Regions from separate parts of the Ralstonia sp. RRA genome, predicted to be linked through region 2. Evidence: riboswitches for the same ligand, from Rfam matches in the RefSeq annotation. Region 2 holds a riboswitch; the other holds the start of a gene.
The links. Region 2 has a riboswitch for glycine ahead of gcvT (glycine cleavage system aminomethyltransferase GcvT). Riboswitches for the same ligand answer to the same signal wherever they lie in the genome.
Positions count from the first base shown of each region.

Region 1: another riboswitch for glycine. It lies ahead of V6657_RS23895 (D-amino acid dehydrogenase); the one in region 2 lies ahead of gcvT (glycine cleavage system aminomethyltransferase GcvT).

Region 1 is NZ_CP146092.1:1,294,559-1,309,617, reverse strand. Features, by position in the region: gene V6657_RS23925 (efflux transporter outer membrane subunit) at 1-1,254, opposite strand, end outside; gene V6657_RS23920 (efflux RND transporter periplasmic adaptor subunit) at 1,490-2,710, shown strand; gene V6657_RS23915 (CusA/CzcA family heavy metal efflux RND transporter) at 2,765-5,932, shown strand; gene V6657_RS23910 (response regulator transcription factor) at 6,078-6,683, opposite strand; gene V6657_RS23905 (ATP-binding protein) at 6,815-8,428, shown strand; gene V6657_RS23900 (hypothetical protein) at 8,429-8,818, opposite strand; glycine riboswitch at 9,032-9,126, shown strand; gene V6657_RS23895 (D-amino acid dehydrogenase) at 9,272-10,525, shown strand; gene V6657_RS23890 (FdhF/YdeP family oxidoreductase) at 10,582-12,873, opposite strand; gene V6657_RS23885 (AAA family ATPase) at 12,973-15,059, opposite strand, start outside.
Region 2 is NZ_CP146091.1:3,422,089-3,437,147, forward strand. Features, by position in the region: gene V6657_RS16475 (ESPR-type extended signal peptide-containing protein) at 435-4,205, shown strand; gene V6657_RS16480 (hypothetical protein) at 4,440-4,766, shown strand; glycine riboswitch at 5,165-5,262, shown strand; glycine riboswitch at 5,276-5,403, shown strand; gene gcvT (glycine cleavage system aminomethyltransferase GcvT) at 5,530-6,657, shown strand; gene gcvH (glycine cleavage system protein GcvH) at 6,699-7,079, shown strand; gene gcvP (aminomethyl-transferring glycine dehydrogenase) at 7,155-10,094, shown strand; gene V6657_RS16500 (alginate lyase family protein) at 10,252-11,370, shown strand; gene V6657_RS16505 (L-serine ammonia-lyase) at 11,462-12,838, shown strand; gene V6657_RS16510 (nucleotide sugar dehydrogenase) at 13,254-14,624, shown strand; gene V6657_RS16515 (oligopeptide transporter, OPT family) at 14,821-15,059, shown strand, end outside.

The sequences.
Region 1 (15,059 bases), on a different replicon from region 2:
AGTGATATCGAGCGTGGTGCGGGCAGCCTGCTCGGACTTGAGCGCGGCTTTCAGCACGTTGGCATCGGCATCCAGCGCGTGCAGGGTGTCGGCCACGTTCTGGAAGGCGGTGATGACCGTACTGCGGTACTGGGCCTCAGCCTGGATAACGCCTGCGTCGGCCGCGCGCTTTTTGGCCAGCAGCGTGCCGCCGTCGAAGAAGGTCTGCGCCACACCGCCCACCAGGCTCCAGAAGACATTGCCCTGCTGGAACATCTGGCTGAACTGAGAGGCCGTGCCGCCTCGCGTGGCGGAAAGTGTGAGCTGCGGCAGCATATTGGCAATCGCCACCCCCACCTGCGCCGTGGCGGCGTGCAACTGTTCTTCCGCCGCGCGCACGTCCGGGCGCTGCCGCACCAGATCGGACGGCAGCGAGACGGGCAGCTCCTGCGGCAGCGTGAAATCGGCAAACGTGAAGGTTTCTGGAATGCCCTCGCTCGGCAGCTTGCCTGCCAGCGCGGACAGCAGATCGCGCTGCACGGCCAGTTGCTTCTGCAGATTGGGCAGCGCCTGTTCGGCCTGCGCCAACGCCGTTTGCGCCGCGGCCACATCCAGCCCGGTGATGGCGCCGAACGCAAACTGCTTATGTAGGTTGTCGACCAGTTGCGTGTTGATGTCTACGATCCGCTGCTGTGCGTCGATCTGCGCGCGCAGCGACGCCTCCTGCACCGCCGCCGCGACGATATTGGAAGCCAGTGTCAGCTGGGCGGCTTCCAACTGGAAGTACTGTGCATCTTCCGCAGCCCTGAGGGATTCGACCTGCCGCCGGTTCAGGCCGAACACGTCGGGTGCGTAGCTGACCGTGACCTGCGCCGTATGCAGGCTGTAGATCTCTGCATTCGAGGTGAGCGAGGGTGCGATGGTGCCCACGGCATCACGCTTGCGGGCGCCCTGGTACGCACCCTGCACCAGCGGGAAGAACGCGCCCTGCTGGGCACGTGTCTGCTCATGCGCCGCCTTCAGCGCCGCCTGCGCGGCAACCAGCGTTGGGCTGGCGGCAAACGCATCGGCAATCACCTTGTTCAGCTTGTCCGACTGGAACGTCTTCCACCACTGGTCGGACACCTTCATGCCCGAAACGAAGCGCTGGGCCTCGCCGCCCTGCGTGGCTGCGGACGATGTCTGCTCCGGCAGCGGCTGCGGTGCATAGCCGGTCACCTTGGGTGCCTCGGGCGTCTTGAAATCGGGCCCGACCGCACAGGCCGAGACCAGCATGCAAGCAACAACCGCTACGACACGAGCGTGCGAAGGAATGGCATTCAGAACTGCATTGAGTTTGTGGCCCGGGAGCAACGTAATTCGCGACATGGTTCGCCCGATTCTTGTCAGCGTGGAATGGCGGCGATTCTATTCGGCAGCGGATCAGCCGCGTACTGTGATTGATCACAGTAGACCGGACCGCTTCACGCCTCCATCATGCGGGCAAATTTTTGTCATCTTGGGGGTTGTCGTGCGTTTCGATGCAAAATCCGCCGCCGTGGGGGGCGCTGCCGCCGCTGTTGCTGTCGCCGGCCTGATGTTCGCCTTCACGGGGCGGACACAATCCACGCCTGTATACGAACAGACTGAATCCGGTAAGGCCGGCGCCAAGGCCGCCCCGGATGCGGCGTCGCGCAAGCAAAAACAAAACGTGACGCTGAACGCGTCGCAGAGTGAGCACGTCAAGGTGGCGCCGGTGGAGGAACACGAGTTCGCCAACCAGCGCGAGGCGATCGGCAGCATCGACTTCAATCAAGACCGTTCAGTGCAGGTCTTCACGTCCTACCAGGGCAAGATCCGCAATGTCTTCGCCAAGATCGGCGACGACGTGCCCAAGGGCAAGCCGCTGTTCGACATCGACAGCCCCGACCTGGTGCAGGCCGAGTCCACCCTGATCTCGACCGCCGCCACACGCAAGCTGACGACGCGGGCCCTGGAGCGTGCACACCAGCTCTTCGAGATTCAAGGGCTTGCGCAAAAAGATCTGGATCAGGCCACGTCCGACCAGCAGGCCGCCGAAGCCGCCTACAAGGCCGCACGCGACGCGGTGGCCATTTTCGGCAAGAGCGCCGCGGAAATGGACCGCATCGTGGAGCAGCGCCGGATCGATCCCGTCCTGACGGTCGTCAGCCCCATCGCCGGCCGCATCACTGCACGCAGCGCGCAGCCTGGGCTGTTGCTGCAACCTGGCAACGGCACCGCACCGTTTACGGTGTCCGACCTCTCCACCATGTGGATGCAGGCGTTCGTGCCGGAAACAGACAGCCCGCTGCTGCGTGTGGGTCAGAAGGTCCAGATCAAGGTGAACGCATTCCCGAACCGCGCGTTTGCCGGGGTCGTGACAACGATCGGCTCGACGGTGGATGCGAACACGCACCGCGTGCTGGTGCGTTCGGAAATCCAGGACCCGAAGCATGAACTCCGCCCGGGCATGTTCACCTCGTTTGCGATCCGCACGGGTGAACCTACGCGCTCGCCCGCTATCCCGCCCAACGGTATCGCGCGCGAAGGCGACGGCACCATGACCGTCTGGGTGACCACCGATCGCAAGCAATTCGTGCCGCGTACGGTCCAGCTCGGACAGGAACAGGACGGGCTGGTCCAGATCGTCGACGGCGTTAAGCCCGGCGAAATGGTGGCCAGCGAGGGTGCACTCTTCCTGAGCAGCGTCGCGGCAATCAACGGCCAGTGACCCCCGGCTCTTCTTCCTGATCGGATCAATCAAGCGCTCACAAAGAGGTAGACCGTGCTGAGGGCCATTCTCAGGTTGTCGCTCACGCGCCGACCACTCATTCTGCTGTTCCTGCTGGTATTCGTCGCAGCGGGCTTGTACGCCTATTCCAAGCTCAATATCGAGGCGTATCCGAACCCGGCTCCCGTCATCCTGGAAATTACCGCGCAGCAAGCCGGTATGTCCGCCGAGGAGATGGAGCGCTATTACACCGTGCCGATGGAAGTGGGCCTGGCGGCCACGCCGGGCGTGGCGAGCATCCGCTCCACGTCGTTCTACGGCCTGTCCTTCGTACGGGTGACCTTCAATTACGGCATCGACTATTACTTCGCCTATTCGCAGGCCGCGTTGAGCCTGCAGCAGAACGTCAGCCTGCCGAACAATGTGCAGGCCCAGATCCAGGCCTCGAGCCTGGTGGGCGAAGTCCTGCGCTATCAGGTCAAGGGGCCGCCGCATTTCGGCCTGACGAACCTGCGCTCCATCCAGGACTGGGTGCTCCAGCGCCGGCTGCTGACGGTCCCCGGCGTGGCACAGGTGGTGAGCTGGGGCGGCCCGACCAAGAGCTATGAAGTCTCGGTCGACCCGCGCAAGCTCGAAACGTACAACGTGACCCTGCCGCAGATGATGACGGCGCTTGGCAACGCCAACATCAACGTCGGCGGGCGCACGCTCAACTTCGGGCAGCAGTCGATCAACATCCGGGGCGTCGGTCTGGTTGAGAACGTCAAGGACATCGGCAAGGTCGTCCTGACGCAGAACAACGGCGTGCCGGTGCAAGTCAAGGACGTGGCGACGGTCAAGATCGGCTTCGTGCCGCGGCTCGGCATTGCGGGCCGTGACAACGAGGACGACGTGGCCCTGGGCACCGTCGTGATGAACCGCACGCAGAAGACGAGCGACGTGGTGGCCCGCGTCAAGGCCGAGATCCAGAAGATCAACACCGACGGCACGCTGCCGCCGGGCGTCAAGGTCGATCTCGTCTACGACCGATCAGAGCTGGTGACCACCACCACGCACACCGTGCTGCACGCGCTGGTGTTCGGCTTCCTGCTGGTGTTCTTCATCCAGTGGATCTTCCTGGGCGACCTGCGCAGCGCCATCATCGTCGGCGTCAACATTCCGTTTGCCCTGTTCTTCAGCATCATCATCCTGGTGCTGGCGGGGGAATCGGCCAACCTGCTCTCGGTGGGCGCGGTCGACTTCGGGATCATCGTCGACGCCTCGGTGATTCTGGTGGAGAACATCTTCCGCAACCTGCAGATGCCCGCAGCCGAACAGGCGCGCATGCTGGCCAGCCGCGATGCCAGAGTGCTCGGCATGCGTGTTCCAGAACGCATCCGCATGATCTTTGTCAGCGCGCTGCAGGTGGACAAGGCGGTGTTCTTCTCGGCGGCGATCACGCTGGCCGCCTTCGTGCCCCTTTTTACGATGCAGGGCGTGGAAGGCCAGATCTTCGGGCCGATGGCACGGACCTACGCCTACGCCTTGATGGGCGCGTTGATCTCCACCTTCACCATCACGCCGGTCCTGTCGTCGTACCTGCTGCCCAAGCACATCGAAGAAAAGGAAACGCTGCTGGTGCGCGGGCTGCACCGCATCTACGCGCCGGCACTGCACTGGTCGTTGTCCAACAAGAAGATCTCGGTGGCCATCGGCGCCGCGGCGCTGGTGATCACGGGTCTGCTGATCCCGCGCCTGGGCACGGAATTCCTGCCAGCGCTGGAAGAAGGCAACCTCTGGCTGCGCGCCACCCTGCCCCAGACGGTCTCGCTCGAGGCGGGCGCGCCGACGGTGACGAAGATCCGGCAGATCCTGCTGCGCCACCCGGAAATCCGGACGGTCGTGTCCATGCATGGCCGCCCCGACGACGGCAGCGACGCCGCGGGCTTCTACAACGCGGAGTTCTACGTCCCGTTCAAGCCCTACGACGAATGGCCGGCGGGCGTGACCAAGGAAAAGATCGTGGCGCAACTGCAGAAGGAGTTCACGGATGAACTGCCGGGCGTTGCCATGAACTTCTCGCAGTACATCCAGGACAACGTGGAGGAAGGCCTGTCCGGCGTGAAGGGCGCAAACTCGGTCAAGATCATCGGGCGCGACCTGAAGACGCTGGAGTCGCTCGCTGACCAGGTCTATGCAGAGATGAATCAGGTCAAGGGCATTGCCGACCTTGGCGTGTTCCGCGTGCTGGGTCAGCCCAACCTGAACATCCGCATCAACCGGGAGGCGGCTGCGCGCTATGGGCTCAACACCGGCGATGTGAACAACATCGTGCAGGCGGCGCTGGGCGGCTCGGTGGCGACCCAGGTGGTCGAGGGCGATCGCCAGTACCAGATGCTGGTGCGCTTTGCGCCGGAGTACCGCAAAGACATCGAAGCGGTCCGCAATATCCGGGTGCCTTACACCGCGTCGAACAGCACCACGGGCTATATCCCATTGCGTGAGCTGGCTGACATCTCGCTCGACACGGGGGCGTCCTACATCTACCACGAGCGCAACGAGCGCTACATCCCGATCAAGTTCAGCGTGCGTGGGCGTGATCTGGGCGGCACGGTGGAAGAAGCGCAGGAGCGCATCGCCAAGCATGTGAAGCTGCCCGAAGGCTATCGCATCCAGTGGGCCGGCGAGTTTGAAGATCTGGAACTGGCCAAGAAACGCCTGGAGTTTGCCGTGCCCGTCAGCATGATGCTGATCCTGGTGCTGCTCTATGGCCTGTTCAACTCGGCGCGCGACAGCCTGATGGCACTGGCCGGTATTCCATTCGCCATCATGGGCGGCATCCTGGCACTGTTCCTGACCGGGCTGGACTTCAGTATCTCCGCGGCGATCGGCTTCATCTCGCTGTTCGGCGTCTCGGTGATGGACGGTATCCTGATGATCACGTACTACAACGACCTGCACCGCGAGCAGGGCATGAAGCCGACCGAGGCGATGTTCCATGCCGCGCAGCACCGGATGCGGCCGATGCTGATGACGGCGCTGTCGGCGTGTATCGGCCTGTTCCCGGCGGCCATCTCCACCGGCATCGGTAGCCAAGTGCAGCGTCCGCTGGCCACCGTGGTGGTGGGCGGCATGCTGATCGGCCCGTTGATGCTGCTGGTAATCGTGCCGGCACTGCGGATGGTGTTTCTCGGCAAGACGCCGCCGCCCGACATGACGCCACCTGAGGAGGCACCGGTCTGACGCAGCGCCCGCCTTCTGGGCGGGGTGACAACGAGGTGCTATACAGCGCGCCGTGACTCCTGCAGTCCGGCGCGCTGTTTTTTGGGGGGGATTAGTGTCGGGCCCTGCTGCGTATGAGAGCAACAAGCCCCGGAGGAGGCGGGCCTTAAAGCTTGATGATGCCGGCGGAAGACGCCTTGACCACCGCCTCGATGCGCGTGGCCACGCCCAGCTTCTGCCGCGCGTTATCGATATGAAAATCCACGGTGCGCTTGGACAAGCCGAGGATGGTGGCAATCTCGCCGGAGGTCTTGCCACGTGCGGACCAGGCCAGCACTTCCACCTCGCGCTCACTCAGGTTGACCGCCGGCAGCGGCTTGCGCGTGCGGGCGCTCTTGGCCAACCGTGTCTCGATGATGCTGCTCAGGATGTCGAAGTCGACTGGCTTGGTCACATAGTCGTCAGCCCCCAGGCGGCGGCCCTTGAGTTCGTACTCGCGTTGCGCGAACGCCGTGAGAAACACGAAGGGAATCTCGGAATAGCGCGGCGCCAGCGTGCCGAGTTTCTCCAGCAACTCGAAACCCGTCATGCCGGGCATGCTGACGTCGCACAGCACAAGATCCGGCGCGTCATGGAGAATGGCGGTCAAGCCCTGCTCTCCGTCGTGGGCCTGGTTGACCGAGAACCCGCGCTCAACCAGCTCTTCGACGATCAATTCCGCGGTTTCGCGGTCATCCTCAATACAGAGGATTTTTCGATCAGCATCGCTCATGATCATTCCGCGTCAATATGGGGGGCCATCAGCCAATGTCACGGCAGGCATAGACGCCTTGGCTGTGTAATCACGTGGCATTATCTGCCGAACTCTTCCGCTGCAGTTTGATGCATTGCTAGAAAAAGCGTATGGCACGTCCCACGCATAGCCCGGTTTCCGTGTCGACCGACACACGATTGCCCAGATTCCGTCCGTTGTCAGCACTGCGGCCCGTCCGCGTTCGGCTCTCGCTTGCCTTTGTGACGTTTCTGCTGCTGGTCATCGGCCTGGGTGCATTCAGCATTGACCAGCTTGCCAGCTTCCATAGCGTGTCATCGCAGATCAGTGGCCGCTGGCTGCAAAACAGCCGCATTCTAGGCGATCTCAACAACTACATTTCCGATTACCGCTATGGGGAAGCGGAGTACCTGATTTCGACCTCGCACGCCGATCTGGTCGCCGCAGATCAACAGGTTGCCAAGCTCGATGAATTGATCCTGCGATCGCAATCCCGGTACGAAAGAATCGAACACGATTCAGCCGAGCGTGCGCTGTACCAGCAATTCGTCATCCAATGGAATACCTACCGTGATCTGGCCAGGCGCGTGATCATCACGGCCAAGGCAGGAGACATTCGGGGCGCGAAGCAGCTCTATCACGATGAATCATGGCAGGCCTATGACCATGCCAACGACACGCTGGGCGTCCTGACCGAGCGCAGCACCGCCAGCGCAACCGCAGAAACCGAACGCGAGGCGCAGGCCTATCACGACGCACGGCAACTCATCATCGGCGCCATCATCGTGGCAACCTGCCTGGTCGTGGTTGCGGTGGCCTACCTTGCCTACGCAGTCTCCCGACCGATCGCCGTGCTGGTTGACCGCATGCACCACATCGCCAACAACGATACGCACGTCGACATCCCGGGCCTGGACCGTCGCGATGAAATCGGCGACATCGCACAGGCCGTCGCACGCTTTCGCGACAACACCATCGAACTGGGCCGCAGCAAGGACGCCCTGGTTGCACAGGCGACCGTCCTGCAGGACATGCTGGACAAGGAGCGCCGCCTGGCTGAACTGCAGCGCAACTTTGTCTCCATGGCCTCACATGAATTCCGCACACCGCTGGGCGTGATTGACGGCCATGCACAGCGGCTGATGCGCATGCGCGAAGTGCCCCCACCGGAGGTGATCGAAGAGCGATGCGGCAAGATCCGCGCGGCCGTGCAACGCATGACGCATCTGATGGACCATCTGCTCGATTCTTCGCAGTGGCTCGATAGCACGACGCCCGCAGCGATGCGGCGCACCCTGTTTCCGCTGCCGGCGTTGCTTCACGAAGTTTGCGAGATGCACCGGGACAGCACGCCCGGCGCACGCATCGAAGAACACATCGAAGCCGATGGGCCCGACACCTTCTTTGGTGACGCCAAGCTGCTCTTCCAGGCGTTCAGCAACCTGATCGGCAATGCCGTCAAATACTCGCCGCCCGGCAAACCGATTGGCGTGTATGTGCAAGGCAATGCCGAAAGCGTATCGGTGGTGGTGGAAGACCGCGGCATGGGTATTCCGGAGCGCGACATCGAGCGGCTGTTCGAGCGCTACGTCCGCGGCGGCAATGTGGCCGGCACAGTGGGTGCCGGTGTCGGCTTGTATCTGGTCAAGCTTGTGGTCGAACTGCACCGGGGCACGATTACCGTGAGCAGCGCAGAAGGCAAAGGCTCCAGGTTCATCGTGCGCCTGCCACGGCTGGAGCCCTGATCAGGCGCGCTTCGAAGCCTTGAGCGACAACGCCCATGTCACGGTGCCCACAATCGCACCGAACAGGAACGGGTACGACCACAAATTCCCGGGACCCCACTTGAGAAACGACCAAACCAAACCGACCGTCACCACAACCAGGCCCCACTGCGCGGATTTGCCCGCGAGGTGACGAATCACACTGTTGTAGAGCAGGATGCAGGACAACAAGGAAATCAGTGCCGTTAGCAATGATGTCGATCCCGTACGCACAAGCTCCCAATAGGCCCATGCGTAACGCAGGGTGAAGCCAAGCTGCAGCAACGTTGCGATGACAAGTGGTGCGCGCGTCGAATCGGTGGCGGGCGAGTTGGACGTGCTGGCGTTCTGGTCTACAGGTTTTGAATCCATCTTCCCCTCTTCTCTGTGTTCTTGCGGACGGTTTCACATCGATCGACCGGCGTAAATGCGGCGCCCAGATCGCTTGGATGCGCAGCATAGCATTCGGTCGGCACACCACCTCGGCAATCACCCGGCTTGCCGAACATCACAACCCGTGACACACTCCAACCCGCTGCCTTCACCGGCAGCACGCAGGCGCGGCGGGCGCAACACGCACCGCTGCAACACGCCGCAGGAGAGACCGGGTTGCAACGATGCCCGGCGCCGATGGAGCAACCACCCCGGAAACTCTCAGGCAAAAGGACTGTGGCGTCGACTGCGAATCTGGAGAGAGGCATGCACGGGCATGCCCACCGAAGGGGAAGGCGCCAGCGCAGCTGACGCCCAAGCTCTCAGGTCCCAAGACAGATGGGGTGAGCCGACCGGATCGTCCGGTTATGACATCACTCCATAGGGACCGCCATGACGCATATCGTCATCGTCGGCGCCGGTATTTCCGGCGTCACCACTGCTTACACGCTCTCGCAACTCGGCTATCAGATCACGGTGCTCGACCGGCATCTGTATCCGGCCATGGAAACCTCGTTTGCCAACGGTGGACAGCTTTCCGCCAGCAATGCCGAGGTCTGGAACAGCACCGGCACGCTGCTCAAAGGCATCAAATGGATGCTGCGCAACGATGCGCCGCTGCTGCTCAATCCCAAGCCGTCGTGGCACAAGTATTCGTGGATCGGCGAGTTCGTGGCGAGCATCGCCCACTACCGCCGCAACACCATCGAGACCACGCGCATGGCCATCGAAGCGCGCAAGCACCTGTTTGCGATGGCCGAGCGCGAACAGATCGATTTCGACCTGCAACGGCGCGGCATCCTGCACGTCTATCACGACAAGGCGAGCTTTACCGCAGCAGGCAAGGCCAACGCGCTGCTCGTTGCCGGCGGGCTGGAACGCCACGCCGTGAGCCCCGAAGACATTGCTGCAATCGAGCCCACGCTGCGCGGCAACTACTACGGCGGCTACTTCACCGAATCGGACGCCACAGGCGACATCCACAAGTTCACGCGCGGTCTTGCGCAGGCCTGCGAGAAACGCGGCGTGCGCTTCATGCAAGGCGTGGATGTGCGCGACGTGGAAACCACTGAACGCGGTGTGCGCTTGCTGCTGCAGACCACACTCGATGATCGCCTCTCCACCAGTGAGGCCAACGTGGTGCAGGAGATCACCGCCGATGCGCTGGTCGTCTGCGCCGGCGTCGGCAGCCGGCATGTCGCGCAGATGGTGGGCGACCGCATCAACGTGTACCCGGTCAAGGGCTACTCGATCACCGTGCATCTGGACGATGAGGCCAGCATGCAAGGCGCGCCGTGGGTCAGCCTGCTGGACGAGAGCGCGAAGATCGTCACCAGCCGCCTGGGCGCGGGCCGCTTCCGCGTGGCCGGCACCGCGGAGTTCAACGGCTACAACCGCGACATCCGCGCTGATCGCATTGAACCCCTGGTGGCCTGGACGCGCCGCAACTTTGCCATCGGCACCTCACGCGTGGTGCCGTGGGCCGGCTTGCGCCCGATGATGCCGGACATGATGCCGCGCGTTGGTCGCGGGCGGCATGCGCGCGTGTTCTACAACACGGGCCATGGGCACCTTGGCTGGACGCTCTCTGGCGCCACGGCCGCGATGATCGGCGACGTGATCGCGCGCGACTGCCCATTGCACTGATCGCCAATCCCACAACGGATCGGGCCAGCACAATCCAGGCCCGATCCGGTTGGGTGTTACGCAGTCGGGGATACCGGCGCCTCAGAGCGCAGCACCCGAACCGGCACGGACTTGTAGGACGGCGTGCCACTCTCCTTGTCGATGTAGTCCAGCGGCACCAGCACATTCGCCTCGGGGTAGTACGCCCCCACGGAGCCACGCGCAATGCTGTAGGCGATGGCCGTGATCCTCTCCAGGCGCAGCTTCCGGCCGGACACGATGGTCTCGATGTCGACCAGGTCGCCATGTTCGAGCCCGCGTGCGGCAAGATCAGCTTCGTTCATGAACAGCACGTCGCGCCGACCAAACACGCCGCGGTAGCGATCGTCCAGCGCGTAGATGGTGGTATTGTACTGGTCGTGGCTGCGCAACGTGATGAGACGCAGCACGTCCTCGCCGCCGAGGACATCGGCGTCCTCCCGCACCCCGCCGTACACGGAGAACATCGCCTTGCCCGTGGGCGTTGGCCATTGGCGCTCGGTGGGCGGCAACGGCAGGCGGAAGCCGCCCGGCGTGCGGATGCGCTCGTTGAAGCGCTCGAAACCAGGGATGGTCTTCTCGATCAGGTCGCGAACCTTGTCGTAGTCGGCAACCAGCTCCATCCAAGGCACCTTGCTGTGCGGCAACGTCGCCTTCGCCATACCGGCAACAATGGCCGGCTCGGAACGCAGGTGCTCGGACGCCGGCGTCAGCTTGCCCGCCGATGCATGGACCATCGACATCGAATCCTCAACGGTGATCGATTGCGGGCCACCGGCCTGCATATCAAGCTCCGTCCGGCCCAGGCAGGGGAATACGTAGGTTTCCTTGGCCACCAGCAGGTGCGAGCGGTTGAGCTTTGTACCGACGTGCACGCTCAGGTCAAGCTTGCCCATGGCCGGAAAGCTCTGCTCCGGATCGGGCAGTGCCACCGCAAAATTGCCGCCCAGGCAGATCAGCGCTTTCGCCTTGCCGTCGATCATGGCCTGCATGCCGTTGACGGCATCGTGCCCATGCGCCGCAGGCGGCTTGAAGCCGAACACGCTTTCAATGCGCTGGAGAAAATCGGCGGACGGCTTTTCCGTAATGCCCACCGTCCGGTTGCCCTGCACGTTGGAGTGGCCCCGTAGCGGACAAATGCCGGCACCCGGCTTGCCAAAATTGCCGCGCATCAGCAGCAGGTTGGCGATCAGGCGCACGTTGGCCGTGCCCTTGTTGTGCTGAGTCACGCCCATGCCATACGTGATGATGGTGGCGTTCGACTTGGCATAGGCCTCAGCAACCTGCTCCAACTCGGCGCGCGTCAGCCCGCTGGCCTTTTCGATGTCGGGCCACGTTGCGGCTTCCAGTTCGGCTGCGAATGCATCAAAGCCCTGGGTGTGCTCTGCAATGAAGTCGCGGTCCAGCACATCGCCTTGCGTCGCCTCCATGGCCAGGAGGGCCTTCATGATGCCGATCAGCGCGGCAGCATCGCCACCGCCATCGACCTGGTAGTACGTCGACGCGATACGGGTCGAGCCATAGGTGGCCATTTCCAGCCAGTTCTGCGGGTCAGCAAAGCGCTCCAACGCGCGCTCGCGCAGCGGGTTGAACACGATGATCGGCACGTTGCGCCGTGACGCTTCGTGTAGCGTGCCCATCATGCGCGGATGGTTGGTGCCCGGGTTGTGACCGATCGAGATGATCAGCTCGCAGTGTTCGAAATCCTCCAGCGACACCGTGCCCTTGCCGATGCCGATCGACTGCGGCAGGCCGACGCTGGTGGGCTCGTGGCACATGTTCGAGCAGTCCGGGAAGTTGTTCGTGCCGTACTCTCGCGCGAAGAGCTGATAGAGGTAGGCCGCCTCGTTCGATGCCCGCCCGGAGGTGTAGAACTCGACCTCATCGGGCTGGAGCCCGCGCAGGATCTCGCCGATGCGGTTGAAGGCGTCTTCCCACTCGACAGCGCGGAAGGTGTCTTTCTCGCGGTCGTAGACCAGCGGATGCGTCAACCGGCCCTTGTCTTCCAGTTCGTAGTCGGACCATGTGAGCAGTTCCGATACGGTGGTCGTGGCAAAGAACTCGGGCGGCACACGCTTGTTCGTCGCCTCCCAGGTTACGGCCTTGGCACCGTTCTCGCAAAACTGGAAGGTGGAGCGGTGCTCCTTGTCGGGCCAGGCACACCCCGGGCAATCGAAGCCCGTGGGCTGATTGGTCCGCATCAGCGTGATCGGCGCCTGGAATTTGTCCATCTGGTCGTGAACGGCCTGTGCCGTTGCCCGCAGCGCGCCCCAGCCGCCGGCAGGGCCGTCATAAGGCCGGATGCCGGGAACTTCGCGTCGATTTGCCATGTGAATCTCCATCGCCCCCAGCCAGGGTTGGGGGCTTGCGTTGGTAAAGCCGCGGCGCGGCCATGGGTTGAAATGAAACGGTTCGACGCACCTGATACGTCAGGCCTCAGATGTGGCGGTGCCTTTGGTGCCTTTGGTGCCTTTGCCGCTCTTTTTCTCAGCGGTGTTTTTCTCTTGCGAGAGAGGGGATTTCCCTTCCGTTGCGGGCGACGCGAGCTTGTTGAAAGTCACCGTACCGCTGTCCCTGTCGAAATCCACCTCCACGGTATCGCCCGATTTGAGCGTGTCGCTCAGAATCTCCTTGGCAAGCTGCGTTTCGATCATCTGCCGTACCTGACGCTTCAGCTCACGCGCACCGAACTCGGGTTGATAGCCCTCCTCCACCAGGTGCTCGACAAGCGCCTCACCCATCTTGAGCGTAATGTCCTGTGCCGCCGCGGTACGCCTCACCCGGTCAAGCTGGATCTGCACGATCGCGCGAATGTTCTGCCTGGACAGCGCGTTGAACACGATGATCTCGTCGATCCGGTTCAGGAACTCGGGGCGGAAGTGGCCTTTCAGCACCGGCATCAGTGCATCGCGCAGCGCCTTGTCGGTCTTGCGCTCGTCTTCGGGTCGCTCAAGGTTGTCCATGATGATCGACGCGCCAAGGTTGCTGGTAGCGATCAGGATCGTGTTGCTGAAGTCCACCACACGGCCCTTGCCGTCAGTCAGCCGGCCATCGTCAAACACCTGCAGCAGTACGTTGTTCACGTCCGGGTGAGCCTTCTCGATTTCGTCGAGCAGGATCACGCTGTACGGGCGCCGTCGCACGCGTTCGGTCAGTTGGCCGCCCTCGTCGTAGCCGACGTATCCCGGAGGTGCGCCAATCAGGCGCGCAACCGCGTGGCGCTCCATGTATTCCGACATGTCGATGCGGATGATCGACTGCTCGTCGCCAAACACCGTTTCGGCCAGCGCCTTCGCCAGCTCGGTCTTGCCCACGCCAGTGGGGCCAAGGAACAGGAAGGTGGCTATCGGGCGATGCGTTTGCCCGAGGCCAGCGCGCGAGAGCCGTACTGCATCGCTCACGGCGACGACGGCGTCGTCCTGACCGACCACGCGCTCGCGCAAGCGCTCTTCCATTTTCAGCAGCTTCTGGCGCTCTTCCTTTGTCAGCTCCGACACCGGAACACCGGTCAGGCGTGATACCACCTCGGCCACCGATGCCACCGTCACCTCCCGCGTCTCCGAACCGGTCTTGCGCTGCCAGGCTTCCATCTTCTCGTCGAGCGTAGTCTGCTTGGCGTTGATCTGCTCTTCAAACTGCTTGGCTTCATCAAAGCGCTTGCGCGACGCGGCGTAGTCCTGCTCGCGCTTCAGTTGTGCGATTTCCGCCTCACCTTCCTGAATGTCCGCCGGACGCGATGTCGCGCCAATCCGCACGCGCGCCGCTGCCTGATCAATCAGGTCGATGGCCTTGTCGGGCAGGAAGCGCGATGTGATGTAACGGTCCGCAAACTCGGCCGCGGCAACAAACGCATCATCGGCAAAGGTCACCTGGTGGTGCGCCTCCAGGCTGTCGCGCAGGCCACGCAGGATGACGATGGTCTGCTCGACGCTGGGCTCCGGCACAAGCACGGGTTGGAAGCGCCGCTCAAGCGCGGCATCCTTTTCGATGTACTTCTGATACTCATTGAGCGTGGTGGCACCGATCAGGCTCAACTCGCCGCGAGCAAGCGCAGGCTTGAGCACGTTGGCAATGTCGAGCCCGCCCTCGCCGCCGCCCTGCCCCGCGCCCACGATGGTGTGCAACTCGTCGATAAACAGGATCAGCTCCGATTGCTTGGCGGTCACTTCGTCAATCAGCTGCTTGGCACGCTCCTCAAACTCGCCGCGATACTTCGCGCCCGCCACCATCGAGTTGATGTTGACCTCCACGAGGCGCTTACCGCGCAGCACTTCCGGCACATCGCCGTTGATAATGCGCTGCGCCAAGCCTTCGACAATGGCCGTCTTACCGACACCCGGCTCGCCAATCAGCACCGGGTTGTTCTTCTTGCGACGGGCCAACACTTCAATTGCGCTTTCGATCTCCTGCGCGCGCCCAAGCACCGGGTCGAGCTTGCCCTGGCGCGCCAGCGTGGTGAGATCGCGGCCAAACTTATCGAGCGTGGGCGTGCCACTCGGCGCATCCACCCGGCCGT
Region 2 (15,059 bases):
CCGACAAAGGTGTCACGGAGGCGAACTCAGTCTCAGTTCCAGCCGAAATGTCGCATCGATATCAGACCAGTAGGAAATGACGCAATGTCAATCTCTCAGAGATTCAAATGTCATTTTTGGCGGATTTTTTGAGATTTTTTCCGCCCGAAGAACATACCGACGCCTCTCCTGGACGCCTATCAGCTTGGATAATTTGCACATTGAGCCAAATCAGATACCCGCTTAGTTGCGGGCGGCTCCCATCGGGCATTCACCAATCTCTACGATCGATCGAGTTTCTCAGGGAATTCTGATTTTCGATTCGATATCAATTTTTGATCAAGGCGACCAAATAGAACAGAACTCACTTCGTGGATTCACCACACTCCGGGCCGCCGGCAAACCGTGTGGCCCGGCAAGGAATTCCACATTGAATCGAAATCAGGGTGAGTCACATGAATAAGACGTATCGCGTTGTTTTGAATGCCTGTACGGGCAAATGGGTCGTGGCATCTGAATTGGCCAAGGGGCGCAAGAAAAAATCCGTCAGCCTGGCGAGCCTGGCTGCCGTTGCCCTGGGGCTGGCGGCACCCAGCGGCGTCGCGTTTTCGCAGGCCAACGGCAGTGGCAGTTTGCAGTTGTGCCCGGGGAGCGCTGCAGGCACCAACATCGGCTCAGCCTACGGTTACAGTTCCTCGGCAAACAACATGAACTGCAATACCAATGGGAATTACGCATTTTCCTTGCATAACAGTGGCACGAATGCAGGAACCAATGGCGTTCAAAACTCGACTGCACGTATCAGCGGCTACCAAGACGGCCACCTGGAACTCGTCGGCCAGGGCGGCATCACGCTGCTCGGCGGGCCGATCACGTTCAACGCGAGCGCCAACCTCAATAACAACAAGATCACGGGCCTGGCCAACGGCACGGCGGGGACCGACGCGGTTAACGTGTCGCAGGTGAACGCAGTCAAGACGGTGGTGGACGCCAACGCCGCGGCCATCGCTTCTGCACTGGGAACAACCGTCGGCACCGACGGCACAATCGCCACCCCCTCGTTTACGGTGGGCGGAACGGCCTACCCCAGCGTCAATGGTGCGCTGACCAACCTGGACGGCCGCACGAACACCAACACCACCAACATTACCGCGCTGACCAATGGCACGGCCGGTCTGGTGCGCCAGGCCAACAACACGGCCACCATCTCGGTGGGCGCCACCAGCGCGGGCGACACGGTCAACATCATGGGCACGGCTGTCGGCGGCACCGCGCGTATCACGCGCCGGTTGACCGGCGTCACGGCGGGCGCAGTATCCGACACCAGCTCGGACGCCATCAACGGCACGCAGCTCTACGACGTCAGCAACTCGGTTGCGACCGCGCTCGGTGGTGGAGCCGGTGTGAACGCCGACGGCTCGATCAGCGCACCCAAGTATGCCGTCAACGGCGCCGACTTTGACAACGTTGGCGGTGCGATCGAGGCACTGGACGGCCGTTCGACGACCAACGCGACTGCCATCACGAACCTGACGGCCCAGATCAACGCGGGCACGATCGGCTTGGTGCAGCAGGCCAACAGCTCGGCGGACATCACGGTGGCCAAGGACAACGCCGGCACAACCGTCAACTTTGCCGGCCGGGGCACCGGCGGGAGTGTGCTCAACCGCAGGCTGACGGGCGTGGCCGATGGCACGAATGCCACGGACGCTGTCAACCTGGGCCAGTTGGAAAAGGCCACGGGTGCCAGCAAGTATGTTGCATACAACGCGGGTGACCAGGGCGACAACGCTTCTGCAACGGGCAGGGATGCGCTGGCAGTCGGTGGCGCCAGCATCGCAGGCGGCACGGCATCCACAGCGATCGGCGCGGGGGCGGGCGCAGTTGGCGCAGGCGGCGTTGCCGTAGGCAATAACACAAGCGCCATTGGCAATGGGTCCGTTGCCATTGGGACCGGCAGCAAGACCACCGCTAACAACGCGATCGCCATCGGTGCAAACAGCGCGGTTTCCGATACGGCAGAAAATTCGGTCGCTTTGGGTACCAACTCGACAGCGGAGCGTGCCTCCACGGTATCGGTGGGCGCAGCGGGCAGTGAGCGTCAGATCACCAATGTGAACGACGGCACGGCAGCGACCGATGCCGTCAACGTACGTCAGATGAATGCCACGGCGAGTGCCGCACGCGATGCCGCCATCGTTGCGGGCAACGCCACGGCAAACGAGCTCGCCAAACAACTGGGCGGTGGCGCTGGCGTTGCCGAAGATGGCACGATCACAGGCCCGACGTACAACTTCAATGACGGCAGCGAGCACAAGACGGTGGGCGATGCGCTCGGCAACCTGGACAAACGCACGGCTGACAACACCACCAAGATCGGTGAACTCGAAGGATCGGTAGGCAATCTTGACCAGTTGGCCGTCAAGTACGACAGCACCGCGAAGGACAGCATCGCGCTCGGCAATGCCGGTACGCCGGTCAAGCTCTCGAATGTCGCCAACGGCAACGTCGCGGCGACGAGCACCGAGGCCATCAACGGTAGCCAACTGCACGGCACGGCACAGTCGGTGGCCGACGCACTGGGCGGCAAGGCGGCGGTCGACGCAGACGGCAAGGTCACCAAGCCGACCTACGTTCTAAGCCCCGATCCGATCTCTGGCAAAGACACGTTTGACAACGTGGGCGATGCGCTGAGCAGTCTGAACAACAACATCGTCAGCAATGCCGAGGCCATCGACGACCTGGGTACGAAGATCGGCGAAGGCTCGATCGGCCTGGTTCAGCAAGACAAAACTAGCCGCACGATCACGGTGGGCAAAGATACTGACGGCACCGAAGTCAACTTTGCCGGCAAGGATGCGGACGGCAACGCCATTGACCGCAAGCTGACCCACGTGGCGGCTGGGACGGATGACACCGACGCCGTGAACGTACGACAGCTCAAGGACGCGGGTCTGGTGGGTGACGACGGCAAGCTGGCCAACGCCGTGACTTACGACAGCGACAAGAAAGACAGCATCACCCTGGGCGGCTTGAAAGCCGATGGCACGCCTGCCATGGCCCCGGTCAAGCTGTCGAACGTCGCGGATGGCGTGAACAACAACGACGCCGTCAACATGGGGCAACTCAAGCCCATCCAGGCGCTGGCCAATAGCGCCGTGCAATACGACGCCGGTGGTACGAGCGTGACGTTCAAGGGTTCGTCGCCTGTGCAACTCAAGAACGTCGCCGCAGGTACCGACGATACTGACGCCGTCAACCTGAAGCAGCTCAAGGATGCCGGTCTGGTGGGCCAAGGTGAGGACGGCTCGGTCACCAGCAATGCGGTGCTGTATACAGCGGCAGACCAGTCCGCCGCTCGCCTAGCAGGCGCCGATGGCACCACGCTCGACAATGTGAGGGCCGGCGCAGTGCTTGAAAACAGCATGCAGGCCGTCAATGGCAGCCAGCTGTATGGAACGTACCAGGACATGGCCAAGGCGCTGGGCGGCAACGCTTCGTACACTGGTGGCGTATGGACTGGGCCGACCTACAAGTTCTCGGATGGCAAGGAGTACAACAACGTGGGCGCTGCGCTCGGCGCACTGGACACCCGTGTTGGCGCGCTGGAAGGCGGTAGCGGCGGCCCGGCCGGTGGTGGTGGAGAAGGCGGGGCAGGCGGCCAGGCCAACCCCATGTTCGCTAGCAAGGGCGCAACTGGAGCCAGCAAGGAAGCGGCCGTGGCAAGCGGTAACAACTCCACAGCCGCTGGTGCCAACGCGGTTGCGTCGCACGACAATAGCGTCGCGCTTGGGGCGGGTTCGGTCACGAGTGGTGCCAATACCGTATCGGTTGGTTCTGTGGGTAACGAACGGGCGATCACCAATGTTGCCGACGGCGCCATCACCGAGAGCAGCAAGGAAGCCGTCAACGGTGGCCAGCTGTTCCGTGCGCAGGCTGACATGCAAAGCAGCGTGAACAACCTGCAAAGTCAAATCAACCAAGTCGACACCAAGGTCAACCGCGTCGGCGCAATGAACGCGGCCATGTCGACCATGATTGCCAGCGCGGCCGGTCTACAGACCGACAACCGCATGGCGATCGGCACGGGTGTCTACCGAGGCCAGACGGCGCTGGCGATCGGCTATCAGCGCAAGATCGGTAACCGTGCGACGGTCACGATCGGCGGCTCCACTGCCGGCGGCAGCGAGTACAACGTTGGCGTGGGCGCAGGCTACGGTTGGTAAGCCGACCACGTTGATGGCTTGAAGTTGACGGACGCGCACCTCACGGGCGCGTCCGTTTTTTCCTTATGGGGGCGCACCCGTCGGCGCCGCACTCGTTTGCTCCCCTCGCTTTTCCCTGTGGGGTTACACGGCTTACGCGCGGTTACACGGTGGCCGTCAGCTTTCGGCCAAAACCGTCCGTTATAGGCAGGACAGCGGCTGAATCGGTCGGTCGCTCACCGGAGGAAGAAAACCATGAACCGCATCGTCAAAGTCCTGGCTGTGACCGCCGTTGCTCTGTCTGCTACCACGGGGGCTTTCGCCCAAACGCAATGGCAGAAAGACCACCCGCGTCGCGCGGAAGTGAATCACCGCCTCGCCAACCAGAACAAGCGCATCCACAACGAGGTGAAGGAAGGCGAAATCACCAAGGGCCAGGCCAAGGCGCTGCACAAGGAAGACCGCCAGATTCGCCAGGAAGAGCGCGACATGGCCGCTCAAAATGGTGGCCACATCACCAAGCAGGAACAACGCACGCTGAACCAGCAGGAAAACAAGGTGAGCCGCCAGATCGGCAACTGATCACCGGCTGACCACCGACCCGCACACCGGCCACACCCCGGGGCAAGGCGAAACCGCCAATGCCCCGAGGGTGTGGCCGTTGTCTTTGGCGTTTCGCTTTTGACGTCCCTGCCCTAGATGGCGCCTTGAATTTGTGTAAGCGGGCGGAAAAAAGACGGGGAACTGTCTGAGCGCAGCGAGTTTTCCCCGTCTCCGCCCGGTTACACAAATTCAAGGGATGGGTCGCCATCTTGGGCGCGCCTTTCTTTGCTTACTTTCTTTGGCAAGACAAAGAAAGTGAGTCAGCCCCGGCAGGGGATGAAACAGGGGATGGACCACCAACAAGAAAACCAAACCCAGGAACACTGCCCCAGCCAATCCTCCTAATTGACAATCCCATCCCCCTTCCGTAAATTCCGCCCATCCATCCGGGAGAGCGTGCCCGCCGCACACGGCCAGGCACCGCCGAAGGGGTAGCACCCGAAAACTCTCAGGCACCAAGGACCGGGCGGATCGGCCAGACATGCGTCTGACCGCACTCTGGAGAGCTGGCGCTGCACGACCACTGCAGGCGCCCACCGAAGGGGCTCACGAACGGCGCGCACCGCTATGCGCCCCGCTTCGCAATCTCTCAGGTACCAAGGACAGAGGGGCCATCCGCGCAGCTTGCATCTTCATGGCGTCACCATGAGGCATCAGGCTGCGCGGGTGGCCTTTTTGCTTTTCTGGTCCCGAATAACGCGCCCTGCCGAGGCCACCGGCGGCGCCCAAGCCGAGAGATTCCATGACGCTCCAACACACGCCGCTCAACGCCATCCACCGCTCGCTGGGCGCCCGCATGGTCGACTTTGGCGGCTGGGACATGCCCGTCAACTACGGCTCCCAGATCGAAGAACACCACGCCGTGCGCCAAGACGCCGGCATCTTCGACGTCTCGCACATGTGCGTGGTCGACCTCACCGGCGCGCGCGTGCGCGATTTCCTGCGTGGGCTGCTCGCCAACAACGTCGACAAGCTGCAAACCCCGGGCAAGGCGCTCTACAGCTGCATGCTCAACCCCAAGGGCGGCGTGATCGACGACCTGATCGTCTATTTCTTCCGCGAAGACTGGTTCCGCCTGGTGGTCAACGCCGGTACCGCGCCGACCGACCTCGAATGGATCGTCGCGCAGAACGCCGCTGCCGGCACCGACGTGACCATCACGCCGCGCCGCTCCGACAACAACGCTGGAGCGGAGCCGCTGGGCATCTTGGCTGTGCAGGGCCCGAACGCCCGCGCCAAGACCTACGCCGCGCTGCCCGGCACGCAGGCCGTGGGCGAAGCGCTCAAGCCGTTCAACGCCGGCTTCGTCACTGTGGATGGCGTGGGCGAGATCATGGTCGCGCGCACCGGCTACACCGGTGAAGACGGTTTCGAACTGGTCGTGCCCGCCGCGCAGATCGCCGGCGTGTGGGAGCGCCTGCTGCAAGCCGGCGTCCGCCCGGCCGGTCTGGGTGCACGCGACACGCTGCGCCTGGAGGCCGGCATGAACCTCTACGGCCAGGACATGGACGAGCACGTCTCGCCGCTCGACGCGGGTCTGGCCTGGACGGTCGACCTGCAAAGCGAACGCGACTTCACCGGCAAGGCTGCGCTGCAAGCCGGCGGCCAGCACGAGCAGTTCGTCGGCCTGATCCTGCGTGACAAGGGCGGCGTGCTGCGCGCCCACCAGAAGGTCATCACCCCCGCCGGCGACGGCGAGATCACCAGCGGCACGTTCAGCCCGAGCCTGTCGCTGTCCATCGCGCTGGCGCGCCTGCCCAAGGACGTGGCCATCGGCACCGACGTGCAGGTCGAGATCCGCGACCGCAAGCTGACCGCGACTGTGGTTAAACTGCCGTTCGTGCGCAATGGCAAGGCGCTGGTTAGCTGAACCCGAATTCCACTCATTCCAAATCTTCCGGAGAACCTTTCATGAGCAACATCCCCGCCGATCTGAAGTACACCGAACACGACGAGTGGATCCGCGTTGAAGCCGACGGCACGCTGACCATCGGCATCACCGACTTCGCGCAAGACGCGCTGGGCGACATCGTGTTCCTCGAGCTGCCGGACGCTGGCCGCACCGTCGCCAAGGACGAAGCGATTGCCGTGGTGGAATCAGTCAAGGCTGCGTCCGACATCTACGCCCCGGTGTCGGGCGAGATCATCGCCAACAACGCTGACGCTTCGGGCGCGCCCGAGTCGGTCAACGCCGATGCCTACGCCGCGTGGCTCTTCAAGATCAAGCCGACCAACGCCGACGACGTGAACGCCCTGCTGTCGGCCGAGCAGTACACCGCCAAGATCGGCTAAGCCGGTCCTTCAAGCCGATGTGCCTGACCCGCGCATCGGCTTTTTGCTGCATTGCCTGAATTTCGAGCCCTTGCCATGAACGCTCCGCACCCCGCTTCCTCGGCGCTGTCCGCCGAACGTCCCTCTTTGGCTGACCTGGAGGCGCGCGACGCCTTCTCGCACCGCCACATCGGCCCGTCTGCCGACGAGCAGGCCCAGATGCTCGGCACGCTCGGCTACGCCAGCCGCGCCGCGCTGATCGACGCCGTGATCCCCGCCGCCATCCGCCGCCAAGACGTGATGCCGCTGGGCGAATTCACGCAGCCGCTGACGGAAGAAGCCGCGCTGGCCAAGCTGCGCGGCATCGCCGGGCAGAACCGCGTGGTCAAGAGCCTGATTGGCCAGGGCTACTACGGCACGCACACGCCGGGCGTGATCCTGCGTAACATCCTCGAGAACCCGGCCTGGTACACGGCCTACACGCCGTACCAACCGGAAATCTCGCAGGGCCGCCTGGAAGCGATGCTGAACTTCCAGCAGATGGTGATCGACCTGACGGCCATGGACATCGCCAACGCGTCGATGCTGGACGAAGCCACCGCTGCGGCCGAAGCGATGACGCTGCTGCAGCGCATCGGCAAGTCGAAGTCGACCGTGTTCTTCGTGGCCGACGACGTGCTGCCGCAAACGCTGGAAGTCGTGCGCACGCGCGCCGAGCCGATCGGCGTGCAAGTGGTGACGGGCCCGGCCGCCGATGCTGCCAAGCACGACGCCTTTGGCGTGCTGCTGCAATACCCGGGCGCCAACGGTGCGCTGCTGGGCGATCTGGCGACCTACAAGGCACTGACCGACGCCGTGCACGCTGCGGGCGGTCTGGTCGTCGCCGCGGCTGACCTGCTCGCGCTGACGCTGCTGGCTGCGCCGGGCGAATGGGGTGCCGACGTGGTGATCGGCAACACGCAGCGCTTTGGTGTGCCGTTCGGTTTCGGCGGCCCGCACGCTGGCTACATGGCCGTGCGTGATGCGTTCAAGCGCTCGATGCCCGGCCGCCTGGTGGGCGTGACGATCGATGCGCAAGGCAACTCCGCTTACCGCCTCGCGCTGCAGACGCGCGAGCAGCACATCCGCCGCGAGAAGGCCACCTCGAACATCTGTACCGCGCAGGTACTGCTGGGCGTGATGGCGTCGATGTACGCCGTCTACCACGGCCCGCAAGGCCTGAAGCGCATCGCCCAGCGCGTGCACCGCCTGACCGCCACGCTGGCCGCCGGCCTGCGCGCGATCGGCTACACGCTGGAAGCCGATGCCTTCTTCGATACGCTGACGGTCGCCACCGGCCCGCGCACCGCCAACCTGCACATCGCCGCACAGGCGCACGGCATCAACCTGCGCCAGATCGACGACGCACGCCTGGGCATCTCGCTGGACGAGACCGTCACGCGCGCCGATGTGGTCGCCCTGTGGGACGTCTTCGCGCACGCCGCGCACGCCACCGCGCCGGACTTCGACAAGACCGAAGCGAGCGTCGCCGATGCGTATCCGGCCTCGCTGGTGCGCCAGAGCGCGTACCTGACGCACCCGGTGTTCAACGCCCACCACTCCGAGCACGAAATGCTGCGCTACCTGCGCAGCCTCGCCGACAAGGACCTCGCGCTCGACCGCACCATGATCCCGCTGGGCTCGTGCACGATGAAGCTCAACGCCACCGCCGAGATGCTGCCGGTGACGTGGCCCGAGTTCTCGAACATCCACCCGTTCGCGCCGGCCGACCAGACCGTGGGCTACCGCGAGATGATCGACCAGCTCGAGCAGATGCTGTGCGCCGCCACCGGCTACGCCGCCGTGAGCCTGCAGCCGAACGCTGGCTCGCAGGGCGAATACGCCGGCCTGCTGATCATCCACGCCTACCACGCCAGCCGCGGCGAGGGGCACCGCAACGTGTGCCTGATCCCATCGTCGGCGCACGGCACGAACCCGGCATCGGCGCAGATGGCCGGCATGCAGGTCGTCGTGGTCGCCTGCGATGAGCGCGGCAACGTCGATCTGGCCGATCTGGAAAAGAAGGCGGCCGAGCACAGCAAGAACCTCGCGGCGATCATGATCACCTACCCGTCCACGCACGGCGTGTTCGAGGAAGGCGTCAAGCGCGTCTGCGAAATCGTGCACAGCCACGGCGGCCAGGTCTACGTGGACGGCGCCAACATGAACGCGATGGTCGGCACGGCTGCGCCGGGCCACTTCGGCGGCGATGTCTCGCACCTGAACCTGCACAAGACGTTCTGCATTCCGCACGGCGGTGGCGGCCCGGGCGTCGGTCCGGTGGCCGTGGGCGCGCACCTCGCACCGTTCCTCCCGGGCCGCGCGGCTTCGGGTGAAGACGCCAGCCAGAACATCGGCAACGTGTCGGCTGCGGCGTTTGGTTCGGCGTCGATCCTGCCGATCTCGTGGATGTACATCGCCATGATGGGCGCCGCCGGCCTGACCGCCGCCACCGAGACGGCCATCCTGTCGGCCAACTACGTGGCCAAGCGTCTGGCGCCGTACTACCCGGTGCTGTACACGGGCGCGCACGACCTGGTCGCGCACGAGTGCATTCTCGATATCCGTCCGCTGCAGAAGGAATCGGGCATCAGCAACGAAGACATCGCCAAGCGCCTGATGGACTTCGGTTTCCACGCACCGACGATGAGCTTCCCGGTGCCGGGCACGCTGATGATCGAGCCGACCGAGAGCGAGCCGAAGGTGGAACTCGACCGCTTCATCGACGCGATGATCGCCATCCGTGGCGAAGTCGACAAGGTGATCTCGGGCGAATTCGACCGCGAAGACAACCCGCTCAAGCACGCGCCGCACACCGCTGCCGTGGTGATGGCCGATGACTGGCAGCACAAGTACACGCGCGAACAAGCCGCCTACCCGGTGGCCTCGCTGCGCAAGCAGAAGTACTGGCCGCCGGTTGGCCGCGCCGACAACGTCTACGGCGACCGCAACCTGTTCTGCGCCTGCGTGCCGATGAGCGAGTACGCGCAAGACTGAAGACCGGCCTGAGGTGACGCGGCGGCGAGGTGTTCGACTTCGCCGCCGCGTCACATGTAACCGAGCGCAATCGCTGTAACCCGTTTTGACAACCGGCGCTTTCGGGCGCTTCGCCGTTTAAGGTGACGACAGTTCACCTGATCGACGGGACCCTTCCATGCCGATGCTCCACCGCGCCCCGCTCCTTCGTCTGCTTGCCTGTGCTGCCGCTGTTGCGGTGTGCAGTGCGTGCTCGCCGACACAAGCGGGAGCAGCGGCATCTGTGTATGCCGGTGCACACAATCTGGCCAGCTCGACGCACGACTGGCGCCGCGTTTCGCCCGCGCAGTCCGGCGACCCGGCTGCCGCCAAGCTGATTGCCCGCGCAACGGAGCACCTTGGGCAGACCCCGCATCCGCTGCCGCGCCTGCACACCGAAGGCACGCTGCCGCATCAGGGCATCTACGATGAATCCGTGGTCGCCGCGCGTGACTTCCCCGTCATGCGCGACGCCGCGCTGGCCTGGCGACTCACCCGCGACAAGCGCTTCGCCGAGCAGGTCGACACCTTCCTGCACGCGTGGGTCGGCACCTACGTACCGAGCTTCAACCCGATCGACGAAACGAAGTTCGATGCGTTGATTCAGGCCTACACACTCGCGCGTGACGGCCTGACGCCGGGCACGCGGGAAGAGACGCAACGCTTCCTGCGCACGCTGGCCGAGGGCTACATCGGGCGCACGGACGCCGCCCGCCAGCCGCTTTCCCACACGTGGATCAACAACTGGCAGAGCCACCGCATCAAGCTGATGGCGATGTCGGCCGCCGCGCTGGGCGACCGCGCGCTGATTGAGCAGACACATCGCCTGTTCCTGCAGCAGCTTGCCAACAACGTGCGCCCGGACGGCTCGGTAGAAGACTTTGAAGACCGCGATGCGCTGCACTACGTCGTCTACGACTTGGAGCCGTTGACGATGGCCGCGATTGCCGTGCAGCCATTCGGCCAGCACTGGCTGCGCGAGCGCGCGAGCAACGGCGCCACGTTGGCTGCCGCCATCGATTGGCTCACGCCGTATGCCGACGGCAGCCGCACGCATGAGGAATACGTCCACTCGCACGTCGCCTTTGACAAGAAGCGTGCTGATGCTGGCCTGCCCGGCTTCTCCGGACTGTGGGAGCCGAAGAGCGCCGGCACGCTGTACTGGCAGGCTGCGCGGCTAGACCCGAATTACCGCCCGCTGGCCGAACGGCTGGCTGCCACTGCGCCCGATTGGCTGGCGCTGTGCGCGGCCCGCTGATCGGCGCACAATTTCAACAGCGGGTACGCATAACCCAGTGCAAGTGGCCAAAAGCCAACTTGCACCCTAACGCCCCCCGGAGCCTTACCCCATGGCTGTTTCTGTTTTCGACCTCTTCAAGATTGGCATCGGCCCGTCCAGCTCGCACACCGTCGGCCCGATGCGCGCCGCGCTGATGTTCGCCTCGGCTCTCGAAGCCGATGGGCTGATGCCGCAAGTGACCAGCGTGCGCGTGGAGCTGTATGGCTCCCTCGGCGCCACTGGCAAGGGCCACGGTACCGATCGCGGTGTCATCCTCGGCCTGATGGGCGAGGCGCCGGACACCATCGACCCCGACACCATCGACAGCAAGCTGGCGGAACTGCGTAAATCGCAGTCGCTGTCGCTGCTGGGCCGTCACGCGGTGCGCTTTACGGAGAAGGAGCACATCGCTTTCTACCGCCGCGAGGCGATGGCCGAGCATCCGAACGGTATGAAATTCCATGCCTTCGATGCCGCTGGTGAGCGCCTGCGTGAGGCGCGCTATCTGTCGGTTGGCGGCGGCTTTGTCGTGACGGCCGGCGCGCCGAATACGCAGGTGCTCTCTGCGCATGACCAGTTGCCGCATCCGTTTCGCAGCGGCAAAGATCTGCTGACGATGTGCGAAGCAACGGGCAAGTCCATCGCCCGGTTGATGCTCGAGAACGAACTGACCTGGCGCACCGAAGCTGAAGTGCGCGCTGGCCTGCTCAATATCTGGCATGTGATGCAGGCGTGCGTGGCGCGCGGCTGCCGCACGGAAGGCGAGCTGCCTGGCCCGTTCCATGTGCGCCGTCGTGCGGCTGAGTTGTATTCACGGCTGACCGGGCAGGCCGAGCGCACGCTGTCCGATCCGCTGTCGGTGATCGACTGGGTGAACCTGTACGCCATCGCCGTCAATGAAGAGAACGCGGCAGGCGGGCGTGTGGTCACGGCCCCCACCAACGGCGCGGCGGGCATCATCCCGGCGGTGATGCATTACTACGATCGCTTCGTGCCCGGCGCGAATGACAACGGCATCGTGGATTTCCTGCTCACAGCAGGTGCGATCGGCATGCTCTACAAGATGAATGCGTCCATCTCCGGTGCGGAAGTGGGTTGCCAGGGTGAAGTGGGCGTGGCGTGTTCAATGGCTGCTGGGGCGCTGGCTGCCGTGCTGGGCGGCACGCCTGCGCAGGTTGAGAACGCAGCTGAAATCGGCATGGAGCACAACCTCGGCCTGACCTGCGACCCCGTCGGCGGGCTGGTGCAGATTCCGTGTATCGAGCGCAATGCGATGGCTTCCGTGAAGGCCGTGAATGCCGCGCGCATGGCACTGCGCGGCGACGGCACGCACTATGTGTCGCTCGACTCCGTCATCAAGACCATGCGCGAGACCGGCGCAGATATGAAGACGAAGTACAAGGAAACCGCGCGCGGTGGGTTGGCCGTGAATATTGTGGAGTGCTGATTTGGGCTTGGGCCTTGGTGGTCCATCCCTTGTTTCATCGCCTGCCGGGGTTTCTTTGTCTTGCTGCTAAAGAAAGTCAGTCAAGAAAGGTGCCGCATAGGGCGGGAACGGCCAAACCGTTGGTTCGCGAGTGTTGTTGCTCGGGGGCTTGGCGGTTTGGCCGTTTTGCTTGTTTGAGGTGGTCGCTCAACGTTCACGACACGAGACTTCACGCAAACACGCCCCAACATCGGAGCATTCTCATACACGCACATGTTGCCTGGGCATAACGTCTGACACGTTCAATCCCGTGCCGCCCGAGTCAATGTGTCGCGACAGGATCAGCCTGCTCGATCGGGTCGTCCGCTTGCTCTAGAGAACCCCTCAAGGGACGCCCTCGTCGTATGCGGCCGCACTCCGTTATGAGCGAAACTCAATGCCTTCTCGCGAAAAATCTTCGGTCTTAGCGCCACGCCTTGTTGCCCCCGCATCTCCCATCCACGGCGCAGCCCCAATTGAAACTGCGCCGACACCGCACTGCGTCGCCGTTGTCGGCCTCGGCTACGTCGGTGCGTCACTGGCACATGCACTCTCAGGGCATTTCCGTGTGTGGGGCGTGGATATCGACGCCACGCGGGTGGCGGAGTTGCGCGAAGGCTACGACCGCACCAGCGAGCTCTCTCGCGATGCGTTGCTGAGCGCGCCAATACAACTGACCACGGATGCATCGGTACTTAAGCAGGCCGACATCATCATCGTCGCCGTGCCGACCCCAGTCGACGAGGATCGGGTACCAGACCTCCGCCCCTTGGAGCAAGCGTCCGCCGAGGTGGGCCGGCACATGAGGCGTGGTGCGATCGTCGTGTACGAGAGCACGGTCTACCCTGGCGTGACCGAAGACGTATGCATCCCCCTGCTCGAACGGCACAGCGGTTTGAAGCACTTGCATGACTTCCACGTCGGCTACTCGCCCGAGCGCATCAATCCGGGTGATCGCGAGCACACGCTCACCACCGTCACCAAGATTGTTTCGGGAGATACGCCGCAGACGCGTGACACGCTGGTAAAGCTCTACAGCGTGATCACACACGTGCATCCAGCCAAGAGCATCAAGGTGGCTGAGGCTGCCAAGGTGTTGGAAGACACGCAGCGCGACGTGAACATCGCACTGATGAATGAGGTGTCACAGCAACTCAGCACGCTCGGTGTGGATACGTATGACGTCCTGGACGCGGCGCGCAGCAAGTGGAACTTCGTGGATTTCCGGCCAGGCCTGGTTGGCGGTCACGGCATTTCGGTCGATCCGCATTACCTGATGCACGGGGCGATCCCCCCCGGGTTCAATGCAAGCCTGATCTTGTCTGCGCGCGAAACCAACGATGGCATGGCGCAGTTCGTTGTTGACCAGTTGCTCCACTGGATGACGAAACGCCACCTGCTGCATCCGCAGGCCATCGTGACGGTGCTTGGCGCTACGCTCAAGGAAGACGTGCCCGACGTTCGCCACTCGAAAGTGATCGACATCGTCAAAGCGCTCAACAGGCTGGGTATCCGCACGCAGATCGTTGATCCGCTGGCCAACAGCGACCAGGTGGCAGAGGCGTATGGCCTCCACCTGACCCCGCTGGCCGAGGCCGAGCCTGCCGATGCCATCGTACTGGCGGTGCCGCATGCCGAATATCGGGACTGCGGCTGGCGTTTGATTACATCGCTGGCCAAGCCTCACGCGCGGTTTGTGGTCTGCGACCTGAAGGCCGTACTGGATCGAGATCTGCGCCCGGAACACGCGACACTCTGGCGGCCTTGAGCTTCGGTTGAACAGCCGGTGTTGCCGCGTGTCGATGTGCGCTGCACAAGCCCGCTTCCCATCGAAGACGACCACCCACGGATCCGCCGTGCTCCCGCACGCAATTTAGAAGAAGCTCAAAACAAATCATTCGTCCCGTCGCATCCCGCCCCTCCTATAATCCGGGCCACAAAAACCCTCATCGGAGACCCGCAGGATGCAATCTCCTCATCCTCTCAAGCACACACCGGCAGCCACTCTGCCGGAGTTGACACTGCGCGGCATGATCCTCGGCGCCGTCATCACCGTGATCTTCACCGCTTCGAACGTGTACCTGGGCCTGAAGGTCGGCCTGACGTTCTCATCAGCGATTCCCGCCGCCGTGATCTCGATGGCGGTGCTGCGCATGCTCGGCGGCACCAACATCCTCGAGAACAACATGGTGCAGACGCAGGC